DNA from 2 places in the Kurthia sp. ISK08 genome. Region 1 is predicted to be linked to the other one. Evidence: predicted binding sites of a transcription regulator. Region 1 holds the regulator's gene; the other holds the start of a gene.
The links. The regulator LexA, encoded in region 1, represses DNA repair genes until DNA is damaged. The targets are predictions, from matches to a motif close to CGAACATATGTTCG.
Positions count from the first base shown of each region.

Region 2: the regulator LexA is predicted to act here: its motif matches at 6,268-6,281, upstream of ruvA (Holliday junction branch migration protein RuvA).

Region 1 is NZ_JBJXHL010000001.1:177,740-189,325, reverse strand. Features, by position in the region: gene ACKVQX_RS00910 (iron ABC transporter permease) at 1-909, shown strand, start outside; gene ACKVQX_RS00905 (family 20 glycosylhydrolase) at 947-2,038, shown strand; gene ACKVQX_RS00900 (glutathione peroxidase) at 2,070-2,546, shown strand; cobalamin riboswitch at 2,587-2,782, shown strand; gene ACKVQX_RS00895 (GntR family transcriptional regulator) at 3,148-3,786, shown strand; gene ACKVQX_RS00890 (glycine betaine/L-proline ABC transporter ATP-binding protein) at 3,988-5,190, shown strand; gene ACKVQX_RS00885 (proline/glycine betaine ABC transporter permease) at 5,183-6,034, shown strand; gene ACKVQX_RS00880 (glycine betaine ABC transporter substrate-binding protein) at 6,045-6,911, shown strand; gene ACKVQX_RS00875 (DUF4309 domain-containing protein) at 7,019-7,723, opposite strand; gene ACKVQX_RS00870 (bifunctional UDP-sugar hydrolase/5'-nucleotidase) at 7,927-9,699, opposite strand; gene lexA (transcriptional repressor LexA) at 10,006-10,653, opposite strand; gene ACKVQX_RS00860 (LysM peptidoglycan-binding domain-containing protein) at 10,814-11,116, shown strand; gene ACKVQX_RS00855 (recombinase family protein) at 11,116-11,586, shown strand, end outside.
Region 2 is NZ_JBJXHL010000002.1:258,231-269,816, reverse strand. Features, by position in the region: gene secDF (protein translocase subunit SecDF) at 1-1,102, opposite strand, end outside; gene ACKVQX_RS04915 (post-transcriptional regulator) at 1,272-1,568, opposite strand; gene ACKVQX_RS04910 (hypothetical protein) at 1,585-1,743, opposite strand; gene yajC (preprotein translocase subunit YajC) at 2,030-2,308, opposite strand; gene tgt (tRNA guanosine(34) transglycosylase Tgt) at 2,354-3,499, opposite strand; gene queA (tRNA preQ1(34) S-adenosylmethionine ribosyltransferase-isomerase QueA) at 3,503-4,549, opposite strand; gene ruvB (Holliday junction branch migration DNA helicase RuvB) at 4,569-5,573, opposite strand; gene ruvA (Holliday junction branch migration protein RuvA) at 5,587-6,207, opposite strand; gene ACKVQX_RS04880 (transcription repressor NadR) at 6,400-6,933, shown strand; gene pheA (prephenate dehydratase) at 6,971-7,840, opposite strand; gene ACKVQX_RS04870 (ACT domain-containing protein) at 7,856-8,311, opposite strand; gene obgE (GTPase ObgE) at 8,332-9,621, opposite strand; gene ACKVQX_RS04860 (Spo0B domain-containing protein) at 9,625-10,161, opposite strand; gene rpmA (50S ribosomal protein L27) at 10,322-10,615, opposite strand; gene ACKVQX_RS04850 (ribosomal-processing cysteine protease Prp) at 10,629-10,970, opposite strand; gene rplU (50S ribosomal protein L21) at 10,993-11,301, opposite strand; ribosomal protein L21 leader region at 11,315-11,387, opposite strand; gene minD (septum site-determining protein MinD) at 11,544-11,586, opposite strand, start outside.

The DNA of each region.
Region 1 (11,586 bases):
TCAATGGGTTTTCGAAGTGTGATTGCTACATTCTTCGGTTACGGTGAAGTGTCAGATGAATTTATTTTATTCTCTATTCGTTTACCACGTATTTTAATTTTAATTTTAGCAGGTGTTGCGTTAGCAGTGGCTGGTGCAGTACTTCAAACATTGACAAAGAACGACCTAGCAGACCCTGGGATTATCGGGATTAATGCAGGTGCAGGTGTTGGAATTACGGTACTTTACTTATTTGCAAAAGGAGAGCTAACGAATTTTTCATATGCATTACCGATTGTTGGGTTTGTCAGTGCGATTATAACAGCTCTCCTCATCTATAGTTTTTCTTATGAACGAAATCGTGGGATTCAACCATTCCGATTAATTCTTGTCGGTGTTGGATTTGCAGCGGCTTTATCGGGCATCATGGTCATGCTGATTTCTTCAGCAAATCGCTCAGATGTCGACTTTATTGCAGGGTGGTTAGCAGGGAATGTTTGGGGAGCCGATTGGCCGTTTGTATGGGCTCTACTTCCATGGGTACTCATTCTCGTTCCATTTACTATAATGCGTTCGAACCATTTGAACATTTTAGGGCTAAGTGAGCCGATGGCAGTAGGATTAGGTGCTTCATTGAACAAACAGCGTATGTACTTCTTATTATTAGCAGTTGGTCTAGCAGCAGCTGCAGTATCTGTGACAGGCGGAATTGGCTTTATCGGTTTAATGGCCCCTCATATTGCCCGTTCACTTGTTGGACCACGCCATCAACGTTTTTTACCGATGACGATTGTCATTGGCCCGATTCTCTTATTAGTGGCAGATGCGATTGGTCGCTCGATTTTAACAGAATCGAGTATTCCAGTTGGGATTGTTGTCGCTATTATTGGTGCACCATACTTCTTATATTTATTAAAAAAACAAGTATAATAGATAGTAGAAGTAAGGAAACATCAGGAGGATTTTTATGAAAAAGTGGCTATTTGGTTTATCTATTTGTATGCTTATAGGCTTAACAGGGTGTAGTGAACAAAATGTAGCACAGGCGCAGGAGCAAAAATACGGTATGAATTTAGATTTAGCACGTCGCCCTTATACAATCGATGTTTTAAAGAAGTATATAGATGACGTGAAAAAATCAGGCGGGAACTATGTACATCTTCATTTAACTGATGATGAAAACTATGCATTAGAGAGTCGACTTTTAGGACAGCCAGCAAAGAAATCATGGCAGCAAAAAGACGGACTCTATCGCAATCCATTAACGAAGCAAACCTTTTTATCGATGAAGCAGATGCGCTCTTTAGAAGCGTATGCGGCGAAGAAGAAGATTGAATTAATACCCGAGATTGATACACCTAGTCATATGGGAGCTATTTTAAAACTGTATGAAAAAGCGAATCCGAAGGCAGCGAAAAAGTTGGTGCGTGATGAGTGGAATCAAATTGCACCGAATCAGTCGAGTATAAGATTCGTACAAGCATTATATCGTGAAGTTTTACAAGCTTTACCGAAAACAAAAACGATGCATATTGGTGGAGACGAGATTGCCTATGATGAAGAAGATCATGTGAAATACATCCATTACTTCAATCAAATGAATCGTTATTTGCAAAAGAAGCATGTGCGTATATGGATTTGGAATGATTCTTTATTGAAGGCAGATTTAAAAAAGTTAGATCAAACGATTGCGATTACATTTTGGAGTTGGACGGGTGAACCCGAAAGTACAACTGAAAAGAAGTATCGTGAAAAAGTTCGTCCCAGTGCGCCACAGTTAATAAAAGCAGGACACACAGTGTATAATTATAATGATTACTACTTATATGTAGATTTTACATCAAAAGGTTCAATTCGTTCGGATCTGCAGTATATGAAACGAGATATTAAAAAGAACTGGACGTTAGGGAGATGGAATTCATCTCATCAGCAAACTACGTCAAAAATTTCTGGTGCAGCCATCTCTATATGGGGAGAAGGTTCAAAGAAATATACAGCCGACCAAGTTTACAACTATACGAAAGAATTGTTTCCGACAATGATGAAAAAGGTAAAGTAGTAGTAATACATTATTTTTGAGGGGTGTTTTGATGTCTATTTATGATTTAGACGTTACATTAGAAGATGGAAAAACGTATTCAATGAAAGAGTACGAAGGAAAAGTATTATTGATTGTGAATACAGCATCAAAATGTGGTTTTACACCGCAATTCAAAGAACTCGAAGAATTGTATCAAAAGTATAAAGACAAAGGATTAGTCGTACTCGGCTTCCCATCAAATCAGTTCAAGCAAGAATTAGATTCAGGTGAAGCGGCAGCAGAACAGTGTCGTTTACAATATGGTGTTACGTTCCCGATGCATGAATTAGTTCATGTAAATGGTAAAGATGAGCATCCATTATTCACGTATTTAAAAGAACATTCAAAAGGGTTTTTAGGTAGTAGCATTAAGTGGAATTTCACAAAGTTCCTTGTAGATCGCGACGGTCATGTCGTGGCGCGTTATGCATCGAAAGATAAGCCAAGTCAGTTTGAGGAAGATATTGTCAAATATTTAGAAATTTGATTGACAATTTAGACATTTTAAGATAATATATAAATTGTAAATCAATAGTGCTTGAATTGGTGTGAGGGAATCCTTGAATTCGCCTCGCTTAAAAGGGAAGCTGGTGTGATTCCAGCGCTGTCCCGCAACTGTAAATGTGAGTGTAGTAAGCATATCCACTGTCTTTAAATAGATGGGAAGGGGCTGTTACACAGTGACCATGAGCCAGGAGACCTGCCAATTCTACTGTGCATCTTTATTTACCTACGAGGATAGGTTGATGTTAGCTACTTATGTTTTTAGTAGATGACAGCTTTCCTGTGGGGAAGCTGTTTTTTGTGCTCTCGTTACGATTCCCATTCAATGATTCAATACGACTATTTAGAACTCCCCAACTTCCGAATAGTATAATACAAAATTTGTTTCGTTACGGGACCTAACAGAACTAAACTCTAGAGAAGAAGGAATTGCGTGTTTATACGTGATTCCTTCTTTTTAATACAGTAAAATGTTTCGTTTACTTTAAAAATGTATAAATTATTTGTAAAGATATAGAAAAGCAATGTATTTAGTGCTACTATATGGACTATATATTTTGAGATGGAGAGTGAGGTTTCGGTAAATGACCGAACATGAGAAAAAAACAAAAATAAAGCAGGCGCGTTATCAAATTATTGCGGCTGACCTTGCCTCTAAGATTGTAGATCGAGAATATGAGGTTGGGCAAAAGCTATATGCACGTTCCTCATTAGCGAGTAAATATGGTGTTTCATCTGAAACGGCGCGCCGTGCCATTGCAGTACTACAAGATTTAGGAATCGTTCAAGCTACAAAGGGGAGTGGCGTCTTCATCAAGTCTTATGAAGAAGCTGCAAAATTTGTACATCAATTAAAAGATGTGCAATCAGTCAATGAAATTCAGCATGATGTCTTTCAATCCATCGCCAAACAAAAAGAAGAATTAGAGCGCTTGGAACAACTGTCACAAGAGTTAGTGTCGCGAACAAATCGTTTTCATTCGCTCAATCCATTTGCACCATTCAACGTGACTGTAACATCGGAATGCCTGTATTTAGATATGACCATTCAAGAATTAAATTTCTGGCAAAATACGACAGCTACAATTGTCGGGATTCGTCGCGGTGAAACGATTTTATTATCACCTGGACCATATGCATCAATTAAAGAAAATGATGTACTATACTTTATTGGAAATGAAGCATCTTTCGATATTGTAAAAAATTTTTTATACAAAGGATAAATCGACTTTTTAAAAGGTATATAAACCTTGTTGTGACAAGGATTCATAAACATAAAATAATGATAGGAAATGCCATGTTTCTCCCAGGGGAAACATGGCATTTTGATGCTTACATTTGACATAAGTAACAACTTTTTGTTAGGGTTAAGTTGTTACTTATTTTGTAACAAACTGATATCGCAACGAATTGAGGTGTAGCTCTTGGCTAAAATAAGAGTGGAAAACGTAAGTAAAATTTTCGGAAAAAAAATTACACAAGCAGAAGAGCTTGTAAAGAAGGGAAAAAGTAAATCAACTATTTTAAAAGAAACAGGTGCAACTGTTGGTGTTTATGATGCAAGCTTTGAAGTAAAAGAAGGTGAAATCTTCGTTATTATGGGTTTATCAGGTAGTGGTAAATCAACACTTGTACGATTACTTAATCGTTTAATCGAACCAACAACAGGGCAAATTTACATTAACGATGCAGATGTATCGAAAATGAATAAAACACAATTACGACAAGTGCGAAGAAATTCAATTAATATGGTCTTTCAGAATTTTGGGTTATTCCCACATCAAACGATTTTAAAAAATACCGAATATGGATTAAAGGTTCGAGGGGTTCCAAAGGAAGAGCGTAAAGTCAAAGCTGAAAAAGCACTTGAGAACGCGGGACTCATTGATTTCAAAGATCAATATCCAAAGCAATTATCCGGTGGTATGCAGCAACGTGTAGGTCTTGCACGGGCACTCGCAAACGATGCCGAAATTGTTCTAATGGATGAAGCCTTTTCAGCCCTCGACCCTTTAATACGGAAAGAGATGCAAGATGAGTTGTTAGAACTTCAACAAAATATGAAGAAGACAATTATCTTTATTACGCATGATTTGAATGAAGCACTACGCATTGGTGACCGAATCGCCATTATGAAAGATGGACAAATCATTCAAATCGGTACGGGTGAAGAAATTCTAACAAATCCAGCTGATGAATATGTAAGTAGCTTCATTGAAGACATCGACCGTTCTAAAGTATTAACAGCTGAAAACATCATGGTGAAACCAGTAACGATTAATCCGGCACATGATGGACCAAAAATGGCATTAAAACGTATGAAAGATGAACAAGTGAGTATGGTATTAGCAGTGACACCGCCAAAACAATTAGTTGGCTACATAACTGCAGACGACGCATTACGTTGTGCAAAAGAAGGCCAAACAAATTTAATCAATTGTGTACAACAAGATATTTTAACAGTGCCACACGATTTACTATTAGAAGAAGTGTTGCCAATTATTTCAGACTCAAAAACACCAGTAGCTGTTATGAAAAATGATCAGCTAGTTGGGGTTCTTATTCGCGGTGTAGTGATTGAAGCTCTCGCAAAAGAAACATCTGCGGAGGTGACGGCACATGAATAATTTACTCGATCAAATTCCGATGATGCCACTTGCAAAATGGACGAATAATGCAATGGATTATATTACGGAACACGGACAAGGTTTCTTTGATGCAATTCAAGAGAATACAGAAAGCATGATGCTTGCCGTTACAGATTTCTTACTTATGGTTCCAGCAATTGTATTTATTTTATTAGTTGCAGTATTAGCATTTTTTGCAACGAAGAAAAAACTCGGTTTAACGATTTTCGCAGTACTTGGTTTACTGTTTATTTATAACCAAGGATTATGGAGTGACTTAATGAATACGGTCACGCTTGTACTATTTGCGAGTTTAATTTCGATTATTATCGGGATTCCTGTTGGTATTTGTATGTCAAAAAGTAGAGTATTTGAAAGTATTATGAAGCCGGTTTTAGACTTCATGCAAACAATGCCAGGTTTTGTGTACTTAATTCCAGCTGTTGCATTCTTCGGTATTGGTTTAGTACCAGGGGTGTTTGCTTCCATTATTTTCTCAATCCCACCAACGATTCGTTTTACGAATTTAGGGATTCAGCAAGTACCAAAAGAATTAATTGAGGCATCAGAATCTTTCGGTAGTACAGGACCACAGAAATTATTCAACGTAGAACTACCATTAGCAAAATCAACAATTATGGCTGGTGTAAACCAAACGGTTATGCTATCGCTATCAATGGTTGTTATTGCATCGATGATTGGTGCAGAAGGTTTAGGTCAAAAAGTATTAACAGCTGTACAAAGAGCAGACGTTGGACCAGGTTTTGTAGCTGGTTTAGCACTTGTTATTTTTGCAATCTTAATTGATCGTTTAACACAAAGTTTCAATACTAAAAAAGGGTAGGGTGAATTAGATGAAATTTTCAAAAACAATGAAAGCAGCAGGACTAGCTTTAGGTCTTGGTCTATCAGCAGTCCTTGCTGGATGCGGTAACTCTTCAAGTTCAGATAAGTCAGATCCAACTGTTGAACTTGCATATGTAGAATGGGATACAGAAGTAGCTTCAACAAATGTTATTGCTGAAGTTTTAAAAGAAGAAGGCATTAAAGTCAAAACAACTTCACTTGATAATGCAGTGATGTGGGAAGCTGTCGCAAATAACAAAGCAGATGCAATGGTAGCTGGATGGCTACCACATACACATGGTGCGCAATATGATAAGTATAAAGACCAAGTAGAGGATTTAGGTGTTAACTTAAAAGGTGCTAAAATTGGTTTAGTTGTACCAGATTATATGAAGGTTGATTCAATTGAAGATTTAAAAGACCAAGCGAAAAAAGAAATCACAGGTATTGAGCCAGGAGCAGGCATCATGGGTGCTACAGAAAAGGCTTTAAAAGATTATAAAAACTTAAGTGATTGGAAACTAAAACAATCTTCTTCAGGTGCGATGACTGTAGCACTTGGTCAAGCTATCAAGAAGAAAGAAGATATCGTTATTACAGGATGGGCACCACACTGGATGTTCCAAAAATATGATTTAAAATTCTTAAAAGATCCGAAGAAAGTATATGGTGGCGAAGAACAAATTCATACATTCGCTTCTAAAAAGCTAAAAGAGAAATCACCAGATGCTTATAAAATTTTGAAAAACTTTAACTGGACAACAGATGATATCGAATCAGTTATGTTAGATATTCATGATGGTACACCACCAGAACAAGCTGCAAAAACTTGGATTAAAGAAAACCAAACAAAAGTAGCAGAGTGGACAAAATAATCGTGTAATAAATAAATCCTATGTAGTGAACATATGAAAGTTCACGCATAGGATTTTTTACATTAAAAAACGAGGTCTACGCACGGTAAGACCTCGTTTTTAATCAATTAACCACGTCCGCCCATTGGCTCTGAAGCACGTTGATTAAAGATTGAAATATGGTGTAATTTTTTTGTTTTTGTTGGACCAACAAATTTAAGTGTATTTTTTCCAACTTTGTAATTTAAAATCGTGTCTTTACCGTTATAAGTTGTTGAAGATGGCTTACCACCAACAGCTATAATATCTGAAAATGTAATATCAGATAGTTTAAATGAAGAATCAGGCGCTACGAAAGTACGCACATCATAAACACGATCTCCGCGTCCAATAGCAAAAGCATAGGTTACTTTGCCTTTCTTTTTGTACTCAATATAGTTCGTATTGTTAGAGAATGTTGTAGCGGGTTTTCCCCATTTGTTTGTAATGTCTTCATAAACTGATTTTCCACTCTCAAATGGAACACCTTCTGTCATACCATTTTTCGCTGTTTTGAATTGGTTTTGTAAAAAATCACGTAAGATAGGTTTTACCGTGTCTTTTGATTTTGTTTCGATTTTTTTAGAAGAAGTAGATGTTACAGTAGTGTCTTCTTTTTTACTAGCCTCTGTTTGTACATCCTCTGTTTGTACATCTTCTGTTTTCGCTGTCGTGTTTTCAGCTGCCTGTGTTTTCGGCACTTCCTTTTCAGGAGTTGCTTCTGGCTCTCCGCAAGCAACAAGTAGCAGTGAAGAAGCTGCAAGTAAACTAGCTAGTTTTGTATAAGTTTTCATCGAATCTCCTCCTTTTAATCGTTTATATTCTCTATTAAATTATACCAAATAAAAAGAATACAACTACTACAAATAGCAGCAAAAATTGTTAAGAAGTTTCAATATTTGTTATCTTTTTGTTATATTCATAAAATAAAGAGATGGAATGGTCAAAGTATAAAACCCGAAATTGCACTATATGACGCAATTTCGGGTTTTAAAATTTATTGTACTTCTTTTAAACGAGGTTCTACAACAGAAGAAGCATCTACTGTTTTTAAGTTTGTAATATATTGAATGAATGCATCTGTATCTAAACCAAGATCATCGATTACTTTTGCTTCTTTAAATGTAGGGAATTGGTCACCGCCACCTACTAAGAAGTCGTTGATTACTGCTTTATATGTTTTTGCTTCATCAATCTTTTCGCCATTTACGAATACATCAACTACTGCTTTATCTTTATATGTGTATGTTAAACCAGAAACTTCTAAACCATATCCACCTGTAAATTGATTATTAATTGCAGATTTAACTTGAGCGCCTGTTAATTCAACGATTTTTAAAATGTTACCGAAAGGTTGAACGCCTTGTGCAGCGCCACGTGAAATTACAAATGAATCGCCAGAAGCAGTTGCATCTAAGTCAGAGCGAACGCCACCAGAGTTTGTGAAAGCAAAGTCAACTGAAGCATCTTTTGCTTTTGCAAATGCTAACTGTCCATCTGTTACAAGATTCCCTACAGGTGAGCCGCCTAGTGGGTAGGCTACACGTTCACGTGAGATTTTTGCTGCATTCATATTTGCGATTGGTTGGTCCATCACTTTCCCAACAATACCTTTTGCTTCTTGAATAATACCATTTACTTTTTTAGATACTTTATTTTTCATAATTGTTGTTTCTGTTTGTGTGTAGTTATATTTAATTTTAGCTGCTGGTGTCTTCATAAAGTCTTTTGTTTTTGAACTTAGTGTACCTGTTACAACTGAATAAGCAGATGCATAGTTATAGGCTTCAACTACACGAACACCTTTGTACGTTCCGTTAGCATAGCCATGATTATGACCAGCAAAAACAACATCAATTGAGTTCGATGGATCAAGTTTGTTTGCTGTTTTTAACATATCAATTACATCGCCTGTTAAACGTGAATTTTCTTGTGTTTCAATAGAAGAATTTGCTTCTTTATCGACTTCGACAGACGAGTGAGCGACAACGGCGATTGCTTTTACGCCTTGTTTACGTAATTCTTTTGTATATTTTGCAACAGCTTGACCAGGGTCCACTACATCAATATCTTTTGTATGTTGTGCTAAAACGACTTCTTTAATACGTGGTGTTACAATGCCGATGAAGCCGACTTTTACACCGCCGATTGTTTTAACTGTATAAGGTTTGAAGCCTTTAACTAATTTTTTTGTCTTTTTATCAACTACATTTGCTGAAAGAATCTCCATTTTAGAAGTTGTTTGTTTATAATCTTTTACGAATTCATAGTTTTGTGTTACACCTTTGATGGGTTTTTTACCTTTCCAAATACGTTGGAATTCGTCTAAACCTTCATCGAATTCATGGTTTCCAAGTGCCCCAATCGAGAAATTCATTGCATTTAAAATATTCATTGTTGGTTCATCTTGTAAAAGACTTGAGATAGCAGGAGAGCCACCTACTGTATCACCAGCATGAATTGAAAGTGAATTAGAAGTTGTTGATTTCAACTTATTTGCTTTTGCAAAAGCAGCTTTTTCTTGCTCAAAGTTATACGCTAAAGAAGCCATCCCACCGACTGGCGTACCTACACTATCTTTTTTGTTATTCCCGTCAATATAACCATGTAAGTCGTTCATACTTAAAAGTTGTACAGGGATTTTTTTCTCTACTACTTTTTTACTTGTTGTTTTAGCTGTTGCATTGATTCCTGCACCGAAAGAAAATGGTACGGCAGTTAGTAATGCAGCAACGCTTAATGAAGTAATAATCTTCGATTTAAACATCATTTCGCCACCCCTTAAAATAGAATTGTTTCCTCCTAAATATAAGAATTACATCCTGAAATAGCAATATATTATTGAATTATTCTATTTAACAGAAAATAAAGATTATTTAGATATTGTCATAAAAATACAATAAGTATAAATTGAAAATAATCTAAAAGTAATAAGTCAGACATTAGACGTTAGTCATTTGAACATCTACTAGCAAGTGATTAATTAAGAAGTCTATAGTAAAAAAATAAATTTAGACAAAATAAAAAAACTAGTAATGAATGTGGAAAAACACATCCTTTACTAGTTGAAATGTATTTAAAATGAATGAATATTTCTGTATAGCCCGACTACTTTACCTAAAATCGATACATTTTGAACAATAATTGGTTCCATTGAAGAATTCTCAGGTTGCAAACGGAAATAGCCGTCTTCTTTATAGAAACGTTTTACCGTTGCTTCGTCGTCTTCAGTCATTGCCACAACGATCTCACCGTTATTTGCAGAAGACTGTTGTTTCACAATGACATAGTCACCATCTAGAATACCTGCTTCAATCATCGACTCACCCATAATTTCTAGCATAAAAATATGGTCATCAGATGTACCATATGTATGTGGAATTGGGAAGTACTCTTCAATATTTTCAATTGCTGTGATGGGCATACCTGCTGTTACTTTACCAAGAAGTGGAACATGCATCACACCTTGTTTTGTAGCCGTAGTCGATTCAAAAGGATTTAAAATTTCAATTGCACGAGGTTTCGTTTTATCACGACGGATATAACCCTTACTTTCTAAACGTTCTAAATGCCCATGTACAGTTGAACTAGAAGCTAATCCAACAGCCAATCCAATCTCACGCACAGAAGGCGGATAACCCTTACTTTGTACTTCATCTTTAATAAAATTTAAAATCGCTTCTTGACGCTTTGAAAGTTTTGTTTTTTTCAATGCAGTATTCACAACCTTCACCTCAACTTCCTACTATATTTTGTATTTTGAGTATAACATCGTAGAAAATCAAATGCAAACAATTGTTCTGAAAAAACCGTTGACAAAAACAAGTGTTCGAGTTTATGATGGGAACAAACATTCTAGTAAAAAGTTGGAAGGGGAAATTCAGATGAAGTGGATCAAAAATAATGTGATGGTGATTTGTTTTTCGGTAGTTGTATTATTGTTTGTTGGTAATGTTGTGCGTGATACAATAGCGAAGACGCATGTAACTGAAATTCGAATTACAGAAGGTGATACATTATGGTCTTTAGCTCAAAAATATAGCGGAGATATGAAACCACAAAAATGGATGAACCAAGTTATTAATGAAAACAATTTAGTTGATGGGCAAATTATGGCGGGAGAGAAATTAACCGTACCGATTACCAATCATGAATTACAACAAATAGAATTAGCGAGTGATCAATAATGAAATCAAAAAAAGCTGTGGCTTACTGTCGCGTAAGTACAGAAAAAGAAACACAAGACCAGTCTTTAGAGAGACAAAGAATTGAATTAACTGCCTATGCTAAAGAAAAAGGGTACACATTAGATTGTATTTTTGAAGACCGCCATAGTGGTTATGATATTGAGCGTGAAGGATTATTAGAATTGTTAGATTTCTTAAAACAATATCCGCAATCTGCTCTATTTATTCAAGATGAGACACGTATTGGACGTGGGAATGGTCGAATGGCTGTTTTACATCTTTTACAAAAATACGATACAACGATTTATTCTATGTCATCAGATGGTGAAATGAAATTAAACGATATGGATTCGATGTTACTGGAGATTTTAGCAATTGTAGAGGAGTACCAACGCAAAATACATAATGCAAAAATCAAACGAGGGATGCGTCGTGCTGTTGAAAATGGCTATCGTCCAGAATTAAATATT
Region 2 (11,586 bases), on a different contig from region 1:
TGTTCGCATCAAAGATTGCAGAGAATGAGTTTTTCGAACCTGCTTTGAACGCTTGTTTTACAGACTTACCAACACGAATTTCTTCTTTTAGACGCTCGTACATGAGGATATTCGCATCGACTGCCATACCTACCCCTAATACTAAAGCGGCGATACCTGGTAATGTTAATACAGCATTAATCATGTCTAAAATCCATAATGTGATGAATGTGAAGACACTTAATGTCACGATTGCGACAGCACCTGGTAAACGGTAAACAACTAACATAAAGAAGAAGATAGCTAAAACACCAATGATACTAGCCAGTACTGTTGATTTTAAAGCATCTTGGCCAAATTGCGCCCCTACTGATGTTGAGTACACTTCTTTTAATTGAACAGGTAATGAACCTGCATTTAAAATACCTGCTAAATCCTTTGTTTCTTGTACAGTAAAGTTACCTGAAATTTGAACATCTGTTGTGTTCAGAGGATTTTGTACAGACGCAGCTGAGATAAATTTAGGCTTTTGACCAGCAGCTTCTTTTTTGGCTTCTTTTTCATACGTATCACCTTTTTGGTAATCTAACCAGATGACCATTAAGTTTTGACCAGGTCCACGTTGTGAAAGGTCTGTTGTGATTTCGCTGAATTTTTTCGCATCTTTTAATTTTAATGATACGATTGGTTGATTCGTTTGAGAATCGAAGCCATCACTTGCTCCACCTTGTTTTAAATCGCGACCATCTAATAATAGCTTATTATTAACGTCGCGGAATGTTAGGTTCGCTTGTGTTGCTAATAGCTCTCGTGCGGCATCTTGATCTTTAACACCAGCTAACTGCACACGAATGCGATTACCACTCTCAATTTGAATACTTGGCTCACTCACTCCAAGCACGTTGACACGTTCTTGAATGGCCGTTACAGTGGCTTGTAAATCTTTTTCTGTAATGGGCTTAGCACCTTTTAAAGGTTCTACTTGATAAAGAACTTCAAATCCACCTTGTAAATCAAGACCTAGATTAATGTTCTTTACGATGCCTTCTGTTGTCGCTCCCATTGTTGCAAATAATGCAATGACAACAATGAAGAAAGCAACAATTCGACTTCTCAATTTCATGTATAAATCCTCCCTGAACATTTAACACATCGCTTGTTCTTAAATGCAGTAATATAATACCAATATATTATTACTATAATGGAATAACGTCAATTTGTCACCGTTATTCGTAACAGGTCTATTATGAAACAGTGCTTTCCTGCTGTCAAACCTTCTCAGTAAATTTTTTCTAACTTTCGAGCAATGCGGCAATTTCTTCTTCTTCTAATTCAGCAAATGGTGTCATTTTATATGATGTTTGCTCAATATATGTACAATATTGCTGTTTTGTTAAAGCTAGTAAATCACTGACCATCTGGTGAATATGCATTTCTTCCTCTGATTCCACATCACACCATTGTTGATGAACAAAATAGTGCCATATAACAGATGGATTCGGTTGCTCCACACCTTGAGCCTGTAAATCTTCACACTTCATATTTAAAACCGTTTGCAACTTCTGAAACAATGATTCGAATGGCATCATGTAAAATGCGCCTCCTCTACATTAGAAATACACGGACTGTCCAAATAAGCATTGCCACGATTAATATGGTCATAATCACATAGCCTAAAAAGCGTAAACGTTTTTCAGACTTTGAAACTTTTGCATAGGTTTGGCTATCCGCCATCTTTCGTGGTCTTTCATCTTTTGTAGGCATAAAACATTCGCTCCTTCAAACGTGAGTTGATTCTATTATTTCACATTTTTCAGATAAAAGCGATTCATGACCTATCTATTATGACCTTTATACCATCTTTATTATATTACACCTTTAATTCCAATTTATTCAAACAAAAAACAGTCTGGGACAAAATATTTCACTTCCCGTTTTAACGTTTGCAACGAAAAACTGGAACCGCGCCACAGCGCGATTCCAGTTTTTCTTATGCTCATATGGAATAGTGTTTTTACACTTATGTCCCAGCCTGTCTTTTATACACTGATTATTCAGCTGCGTCGTCTTCTACAACACGACCAATTGCTGCACGCTCAAAACGCATTTTTGTACCGTCTTCTAATACAACTACTGCTGTTTTATCGTCAATTGCATCAATCGTTGCATGTAGTCCCCCGATTGTAATAATCTTGTTCCCACGTGATAAAGCTGCTTGCATTTCTGCTGTCTTTTTACGCTGCTTTGACGCTGGACGGATTAACATGAAGTACATTAACGCAATGATAATGATCAATGGTAAGAAGTTACCTAAAGCTCCAAAATCCATTCTTCTATTCCCCCTTTCTCTTTCTCATTCATTATTATACAAGAATCAGAAATTTTTTGCATTCGGTTTATTAAACCCGTATTGTTCAAAGAATTCTTCGCGGAAGTCTCCTAAACGGTCTTCACGAATTGCTTGACGTACTTGACGCATTAAGTTTTGCAAGAAGTGCAAGTTATGTGTCGAAGTTAAACGGATACCGAATGTTTCATCTGCCTTAATTAAGTGACGAATATATGCCTTCGTATAGTTTTTACATGTGTAGCAATCGCACTCTGGATCAAGCGGTGTAAAGTCTTTTGCATATTTTGCATTTTTCACGACAACACGACCTTGGCTTGTCATGCACGTACCGTTACGTGCAATACGTGTTGGTAATACACAGTCAAACATATCAATACCACGAATCGCACCATCGATTAATGAGTCTGGTGAGCCAACACCCATTAAATAACGTGGCTTATGCGAAGGTAGTAATGGCGTAGTATATTCTAACATGCGGTTCATAATTGGTTTTGGTTCGCCAACTGATAAACCACCAATTGCATACCCTGGGAAGTCCATAGAGACTAAATCTCTTGCAGATTGTTTACGTAGCTCTTCGAATTCTCCACCTTGTACAATACCGAATAGTCCTTGATCTTGTGGACGTTCATGTGCTTCTAAACAACGTTCTGCCCAACGAGAAGTACGTTCAACAGAAGCTTTCATGTATTCGTATGTTGCTGGGAATGGAGGACATTCATCAAAAGCCATCATAATATCTGAACCAAGTGCATTTTGAATCTCCATTGCTTTTTCTGGACTAAGGAACATTTTGCTACCATTTAAGTGGTTGCGGAAATGTACCCCTTCTTCTGTGATTTTGCGCATATCGCTTAATGAGAATACTTGGAAACCACCTGAGTCCGTTAAAATCGCACGGTCCCAGTTCATAAACTTGTGAAGTCCGCCTGCTTCCTTAATAATCTCATGTCCTGGGCGTAGCCACAAATGATAAGTGTTACTTAAAATAATTCCTGCGCCCATTTCTTTAATTTCTTCTGGTGCCATCGTTTTTACTGTTGCTTGTGTACCTACTGGCATGAAAGCTGGTGTTTCAAATGAACCATGTGGGGTATGCACAATCCCTAGACGTGCTCCCGTTTGTTTACATGTTTTAATCAGTTCGTAGCGAATTGGTTGTTCTGACATAAATTAATTTCCTTTCTTTTGTGGACGAATGAACATCGCATCACCAAAGCTGAAGAATCGGTATTTATTTTCAACAGCGATTTTATAAGCATTCAGTACGTTTTCACGACCTGCTAATGCACTAATCATCATCACTAAAGATGATTTTGGTAAATGGAAGTTTGTAACCATTCCGTCGATTGCTTTATATTCAAAACCAGGGTAGATAAAGATTTTTGACCAACCTGACTCTGCGATAATTTGACCATTATTATTTTGCGCGACTGTTTCAAGTGTACGTGTAGATGTTGTACCTACTGCGATGACACGTCCACCGTTCGCTTTTGTATCATTGATGATTTGAGCTGTTTCAGCTGGTAAGTTATAAAACTCCGCATGCATATCATGTTCTTCAATCGTTTCAACACTTACAGGACGGAATGTACCAATCCCTACATGTAAAGTTACAAAAGCAACTTGTACACCTTTTGCACGAATGGCATCTAAAATTTCATCTGTAAAATGCAGACCGGCTGTCGGTGCTGCTGCTGAACCTAGTTCTTTTGAATAAACCGTTTGATAGCGCTCTTGGTTATCTAACTTCTCATGAATATAAGGTGGTAGAGGCATTGTACCTAACTTTTCTAAAATCTCAATGAAGATCCCTTCATAATTAAACTTGAAAAGTCGACCTCCATGCTCTAATTCACCTGTGCATTCAGCTGTTAATAGACCATCACCAAATGTGACAACGGTTCCCACTTTAATACGCTTAGCGGGCTTCACTAATGTTTCCCATTCGTCATCAGCTGTTTGCTTAATGAGTAGCACTTCGATATGTGCCCCTGTTTCTTTCTTTTCACCGATTAAACGAGCAGGTAGTACGCGTGTATCATTTAAAATTAGGCAGTCTCCTGCTTCTAATTCTTCCACAATATGCGGGAAGTGATGATGTTCTACTTCACCTGTTTCTTTATCTAATACCATCAATCGACTTGCAGCACGATTTTCAAGTGGTACTTGCGCAATTAATTCTTCTGGTAATACGTAATCAAAATCTTCTAGTTTCATCGTTACTTCCTTCTTTTCATTAAGTTTCTGCTGGATACGCGTATCCGAAATGTGTATAAGCAAGTGCTGTAACCATACGACCTCTTGGTGTTCGTTGAATGAACCCGATTTGCATTAAATAAGGTTCGTACATTTCTTCAATTGTCATCGATTCTTCACCAATACTTGCAGAGATCGTATCTAAGCCTACAGGACCTCCTCTAAAGCGTTCAATCATTCCCTCGATTAATTTGCGGTCAATATGATCTAAACCGAGTGGGTCGACTTGTAGAAGCTCTAAAGCAGTCTGACAGAGTGATACCGTAATCTCACCATCTCCTAAAACCTGTGCATAATCACGTACACGCTTTAATAAACGGTTTGCAATACGCGGTGTTCCTCTCGAGCGTCTTGCTAATTCATTCGCTGCTTGGTCATGAATTGCAACACCAAATAAGTCCGCACTTCTTTTTACAATTTCGGCAAGTGAGGGTTCATCATAATAGTCCAACCTTAATAATACACCAAAACGGTCGCGAAGTGGTGCAGATAATGCGCCTGAACGTGTTGTTGCACCAACTAATGTAAATGGTGGTAAATCAAGGCGAATAGAGCGTGCTGTCGGACCTTTACCAACTACGATATCGAGGCAAAAATCTTCCATCGCTGGATATAGCACTTCTTCAATCGCACGCGGTAGACGGTGAATCTCATCAATGAATAACACGTCTCCCGGTTCTAATGAACTGAGAATCGCAGCTAAATCTCCTGGTCGTTCAATTGCCGGTCCACTCGTCATCCGAATATTAACACCCATCTCATGTGCAATAACTGCCGCAAGCGTCGTTTTCCCAAGTCCAGGAGGTCCAAATAATAGTGCGTGATCGAGCGACTCTTCACGCATTTTTGCCGCTTCAATAAAGATGCGTAAATTCTCTTTTACTTTTTGTTGTCCAATATAACTATCAAGTGTTTGAGGTCTTAATGAAAGTTCTAATTGTTCATCTAATTCTGTAGACTCACCTGATACAATCCGTTCCTCCATCAATCTGCACCTCCTATTTTTGTTTTAATAATATTTTGAGCGCTTCCTTCATGTAAGCTTCTGTCGTATGTAATTGCTCATTTTCATCTAGTTGTGGCTTCACTTTTGCAAGTTCACGCTCTGAGTAACCAAGTGCTGTTAAAGCAAGCATCGCTTCTTCAAGTTCATGTTTATTCGGATTCACGCCAAATAACGGTAATTCATCTTCTGCGCTCGGTAATTCTACATGTTCAAGTAATGCATCTAACTTCCCTTTTAAGTCGAGAATCATTTGACGTGCTGTCTTCTTACCGACACCTGGGAACTTAATTAAGAAAGCTTCATCTTCTTGTTCAATCGCTGTAATTACTTGCGATGGATGTCCACTTGCAAGAATCGCAAGTGCACCTTTTGGTCCAATCCCTGACACTTGAATCAACTTACGAAATAGCTCACGCTGTTCAAGTGACGTGAAGGCAAATAGTTGCTGTGCATCTTCTCTTACACTTAGATGTGTAAATACTTGAATTTCCTCATTTGATACATGAAAAGCATACGGGTTTGGTGTATTCAATTGCCAGCCTACACCTGTCACCTCTACAACAATGTATTCGGGTGTTACACGCGTAACAGGCCCTTTTATATAATCATACATACACGAATTCTCCTTTTCATAGCCTTTTGCATTATAGCATAATCCGTCGTGCGCTAAAAACAAACACACATTCCCATAGTAGCTATCATACCACAATTCACGAATGCTTTCGAACGATTATAAGGTGATTCATTTTTAAAAATATATGATATGATTAACAGCGTAAAAGCATTCAATCGAGGTGTTAATCATATGAAAAAATTATTAGGTGAAGAACGTCGTGAAGCCATTATTACGATTCTGAAAAATGAACAACGCCCTGTCACAGGGACAGCACTTGCGAAACGAACAAATGTATCGCGTCAAGTGATTGTGAATGACATGGCGCTCTTAAAAGCAAAGGACGAACCAATCATGGCGACAAGTCAAGGTTACGTCTATTTATCTGAACATCCAAATCATCGTGTGTTTGAACGCGAGATTGCGAGCTTCCATACACCGGAACAAGCAGAAGATGAACTGAATACACTTGTTGATGCAGGGGTAACGGTTAAAAATGTAACGGTAGAACATCCCGTATATGGTGAAATTACGGCATCGATTATGGTATCAAGTCGTTATGATGTGCAACAATTTATTCAAAAAGTGACCGCAACTGAAGCAAGCCTTCTAATGAATTTAACAGAGGGTGCTCATCTACACGTGATTTCAGCTGATGATGAGAAAAAATTAGATGCAGCGATTGAACAATTACATCTAAAGGGTTATCTATTACCTGAAGCATAATAAAAAACGAGGCGAGTGTTTCCACACTACCTCGTTTTTATTTTTGTTGATACGTATAATAACTACCTAATGACTTAACCGAACAGCCAAGCGCTCTCAATTCTTCCATCGCACCCATCATTAAAGGTGCATGCTCGTCTTCTAGTAAGTCAACGATGAAGAAATAATCACCAAGTCCTGTTTTTAATGGACGAGATTCAATCTTACTTAAATTGATTTGACGCCATGCAAACACAGATAATACTTGATGCAATGCACCCGAACGATCATTTGGTAACTTAATCATCAACGTTGTTTTAATTGGTCCCTGATCCGCTTCACGTTCAATACGGTCATTACGCTTCGATAATACAAAGAAACGTGTATGATTAAAATGGAAATCATGAATATTTTGTTCTACAATTGCCAAATCATACTGTTTCGCCGCTGCAATATTCGCAATTGCTGCGATATTATTCTCTGGATGTTCTGACACATATTGTGCCGCTGCTGCTGTTGAAGTCGTTTGACTTAGTGGTACAGAACGATAATGGTAATGCAAAAATTTATGACACTGCGCAAGGGCGTGTGGGTGCGAATATACGCGCTCCATCTCACCATAATGCGCTGCATGATCTTTATGTACCATTAAATGCTGCTCAATCGGCGACAAGACCTCTGCCGCAATATACAAATCTGCCTCATGGAATAAATAATCAATCGTCAGTGGTACTGTACCCTCTAAAGCATTCTCTACGGGTACCACTGCACGATCAACTTGTCCTGAGTCAACTGCTTCAATACATTCTGGAATTGTCTTAAAAGGGATTGTCCAATCGTTTGGAAACAATTCTTTTGTCGCCAACTCCGTAAATGTACCCTCTGGGCCTAGATAAGCCACCCGATTCTCCCACTCTTTTGATTCCAACACAAAAGCCCCCTCTTATAACGCGCCTGAACTAATCACTTCTGCTGATTCAACAAAATCAAGTTTTTTCAGACTTTGTAATAAGTCGTCTAAATCAACATCCATTGCAGTCACGTCTAAGGACAATGTTACATTGGCTCTACCTTGAATCGGAATTGTTTGATGAATAGTCAATACATTACAATGTGTATCGGTAACTGTAGAAAGAAGTCTAGCTAATGTACCTTTACGATCCTCTAATTGCAAGAACACTGTTAAAATGCGTTCTTGAACAATTGAGTGAAAGGGGAAAACAGCATCTCGATACTTATAAAAAGCACTCCTAGATAAATCAACCTGTTTCACAGCATCCCAGATAGATGAGACGCTTCCTGATTGTAGCAAATGTTTAGCTTGCAACGTTTTGTGCATCGCATCTGTTAAAACATCTTCACGAACTAAATAATATCTTTGATCCGCTACATTTTTCATCTTTTTCCCCCCTGAATCGTTTATTCTACAAATTCAAATTCAAATTTTAAGATACGAACGGTATCGCCATTTTCAGCACCTTGTTCACGAAGCTCATCATCGACACCCATACCACGCATTTGGCGTGCAAAGCGACGAATTGATTCTTCACGACTAAAGTCTGTCATTTTGAATAGACGTTCGATTGTGTCACCACTTAATACAAAAGCACCGTCATCGTCGCGTGTTACAACGAAATCTGGTCCTTTAATTTCATGTTTGTAAAGTACTGTAGCATCTGTTTCTTCCTCTTCATCATCGTGTAGTAGGAACTCAGGTGTTACTTCTAGTAATTCATACACTGCATAAAGTAGTTCTTGTAAACCTTGACGTGAAACAGCTGAGATTGGGAAGATTTGAATATCTTCTCCTACTTTCTTTCTAAACTCAGCTAAATTTTCTTCTGCATCTGGCATGTCCATTTTGTTGGCTACAACAATTTGTGGACGTTCAGTTAAGCGTAAATTATATTGCTCTAACTCGCGATTAATCGTTAGGTAATCTTCGTATGGGTCGCGACCTTCCATCGCTGACATATCAACTACGTGTACAATAACACGGGTACGTTCGATATGACGTAAGAATTGGTGTCCTAAGCCCACACCTTCAGAAGCGCCTTCAATTAATCCTGGTAAGTCAGCCATTGCAAATGATTTGCCATCCCCGACTTGAACCATTCCTAAGTTTGGTACAATCGTTGTAAAATGATATGCACCAATTTTTGGTTTTGCTGAAGATACGACTGATAGTAAAGTAGATTTACCTACACTTGGGAAACCAACTAAACCAACATCAGCTAATACCTTTAACTCTAATATAACATTAAGTTCCTGTCCTGGCTCTCCTTTTTCAGAAAGTTCTGGCGCAGGATTTGCAGGTGTTGCAAAACGTGAGTTACCACGTCCACCGCGTCCACCGCGTGCAATGATTGCTTCTTGTCCGTGTTCTACTAAGTCGGCAATAACGCGACCTGTTTCTTCTTCTGTTACGACTGTACCTGGTGGCACGCTAACAACCATTGGCTTTGCACCGCGACCATGTGCGTTCTTGCTCATACCGTTCTCACCTGGTTCAGCTTTGAAGTGACGTTTGAATCGGAAATCCATTAACGTACGAAGTCCTTCATCTACTTTGAAGATAACGGCTCCACCGTTACCACCATCGCCACCTGCTGGTCCACCATTTGGAACAAATTTTTCTCGACGGAACGCGACCATACCATCGCCACCGTCACCGCCTTTAACATAAATCTTTACGTGATCGACAAACATTATTTACTTTCCCTCCTTACTTCCTATGACACGATAACGCCACACTGTATCTGAATACTCCTCATGGATTACACTTAAATCTTCTGATTGAATCGGGATTGAAAAATCGCTTTTTTCAAAATGTCCCTTCATCTCGACTGCAATCTCCACTTTTTGTTTCGTAGACATCACATAGATATGACAATTTTGTTCAACAAACGGGTCGATTGTTTCATGTACAGACTGTAGCGAGCTCTCTAAATAATTACGCAGAGGAACGTCCCACTCTGTTGGAGCGCTATCGGAAATATCGCTCTCCATTGTAATCGTTATAGAAGGAAAACGCCACTGACATGTCTGAAGCCATTCGATTAAATGCGCACATTTCAGTCCATTTATAATTGAAAATCGTTGATATTTTGTTGAGAGTTGGTCAACAAGTTGATTGGCTTCTTCGACATGGTCTAGAGCCAGATTCATTTTGATTAATTGTAATTGATTTAAAAAATCATGTTGAATGTGCCGAAGCACTTCATTTACGGATAGTGGCTGATCTATCACAAGTAAACACTCCTTTAGCGAGATGTTCTTGTTGTTAGTATAACAATTTTTTATGAAAATTTCTCTATTGAGCGAAAAAAATTCGGTATTTGCATCTGAAGCAAACACCGTTTTTTCACCACAAAAAAGGACTGCATTACTGCAGTCCTTAACTTTTAAATTAAGCTTCTTGTGCTACAGGATACACGCTAACTTTCTTCTTATCGCGACCGTAACGTTCGAATTTAACAATGCCGTCTACTTTAGCGAATAAAGTATCATCGCCACCACGACCAACGTTTTCACCTGGGTAAATTTTTGTACCGCGTTGACGGTATAAAATTGAACCAGCAGAAGCGAATTGACCGTCAGCACGTTTAGCGCCTAAACGTTTTGACTCTGAATCACGACCGTTTTTTGTAGAACCTACACCTTTTTTAGATGCGAAGAACTGTAAGTCTAATTTCAATAACATAATGTTCCACCTCCTACAGCATTTTATATTTTAATTCGATATAATCTCCATAACTAGCAACCATCGTATAAAACTGGGTTACCATTGTTTGAAGAATTGTTTGCAGTTTTGCGTCTTGTTCAGGAGTTAAATCGGCAGGATCCACAACGACTGATAAATAGCCGCCTTCTTCACCTTGCTCGATTCCCGGCGTAATTTGAAGTAGTTGTCCAATCGCATTTGCACTACCAAAGGCAATAGCAGATGCGCCTGCACAAACTAAATCATGACCAGGTTCACCTGAATAGGCATGTCCTGAAATTTCAAAGCCATATGATTCTCGATTTTCATTACTATGAATTTCTACTGTAATCATAACTTTTTCACCTCACTAATAATTAAGCGTTGATAGCTTCAACTACTAGTTTAGTGTAAGGTTGTCTATGACCTTGCTTACGACGGTAGTTCTTTTTAGCTTTAAGTTTGAAAACAGTAATTTTCTTTTGACGACCTTGTTTTTCAACTTTAGCTGTAACTGTTGCACCAGCTACGAATGGAGCTCCAACTTTAACGTCGTCACCACCAACGAAAAGAACCTTGTCAAAAGTTACCACTTCACCAGCTTCAGCGTTGATTTTTTCAACGTAGATTTCTTGGCCCGCTTCAACTTTGATTTGTTTACCACCTGTTTCGATAATTGCGTACATAACTGCACCTCCTCAATAGACTCAGACTCGCCTTCAAAGGTGATCTAAAAGATACTTGAACCTCGTCAGTGCGGTTGTAGCACGGGTGCTACATAACATATGAAATAATACCATACGGTTTTAAAGTCGTCAAGTTACTTTCGTATAATAACGTATATTCTTCTATTTATAACAACTAAAATTTTTTATTGTACGAAAAAAGCGAATTTCTAAACCTAAAACGGTGAAATTCGCTCGCATCTTTATTTTGAAAATAAAGCTTTAAATTTAGTGAAGATTCCTTGC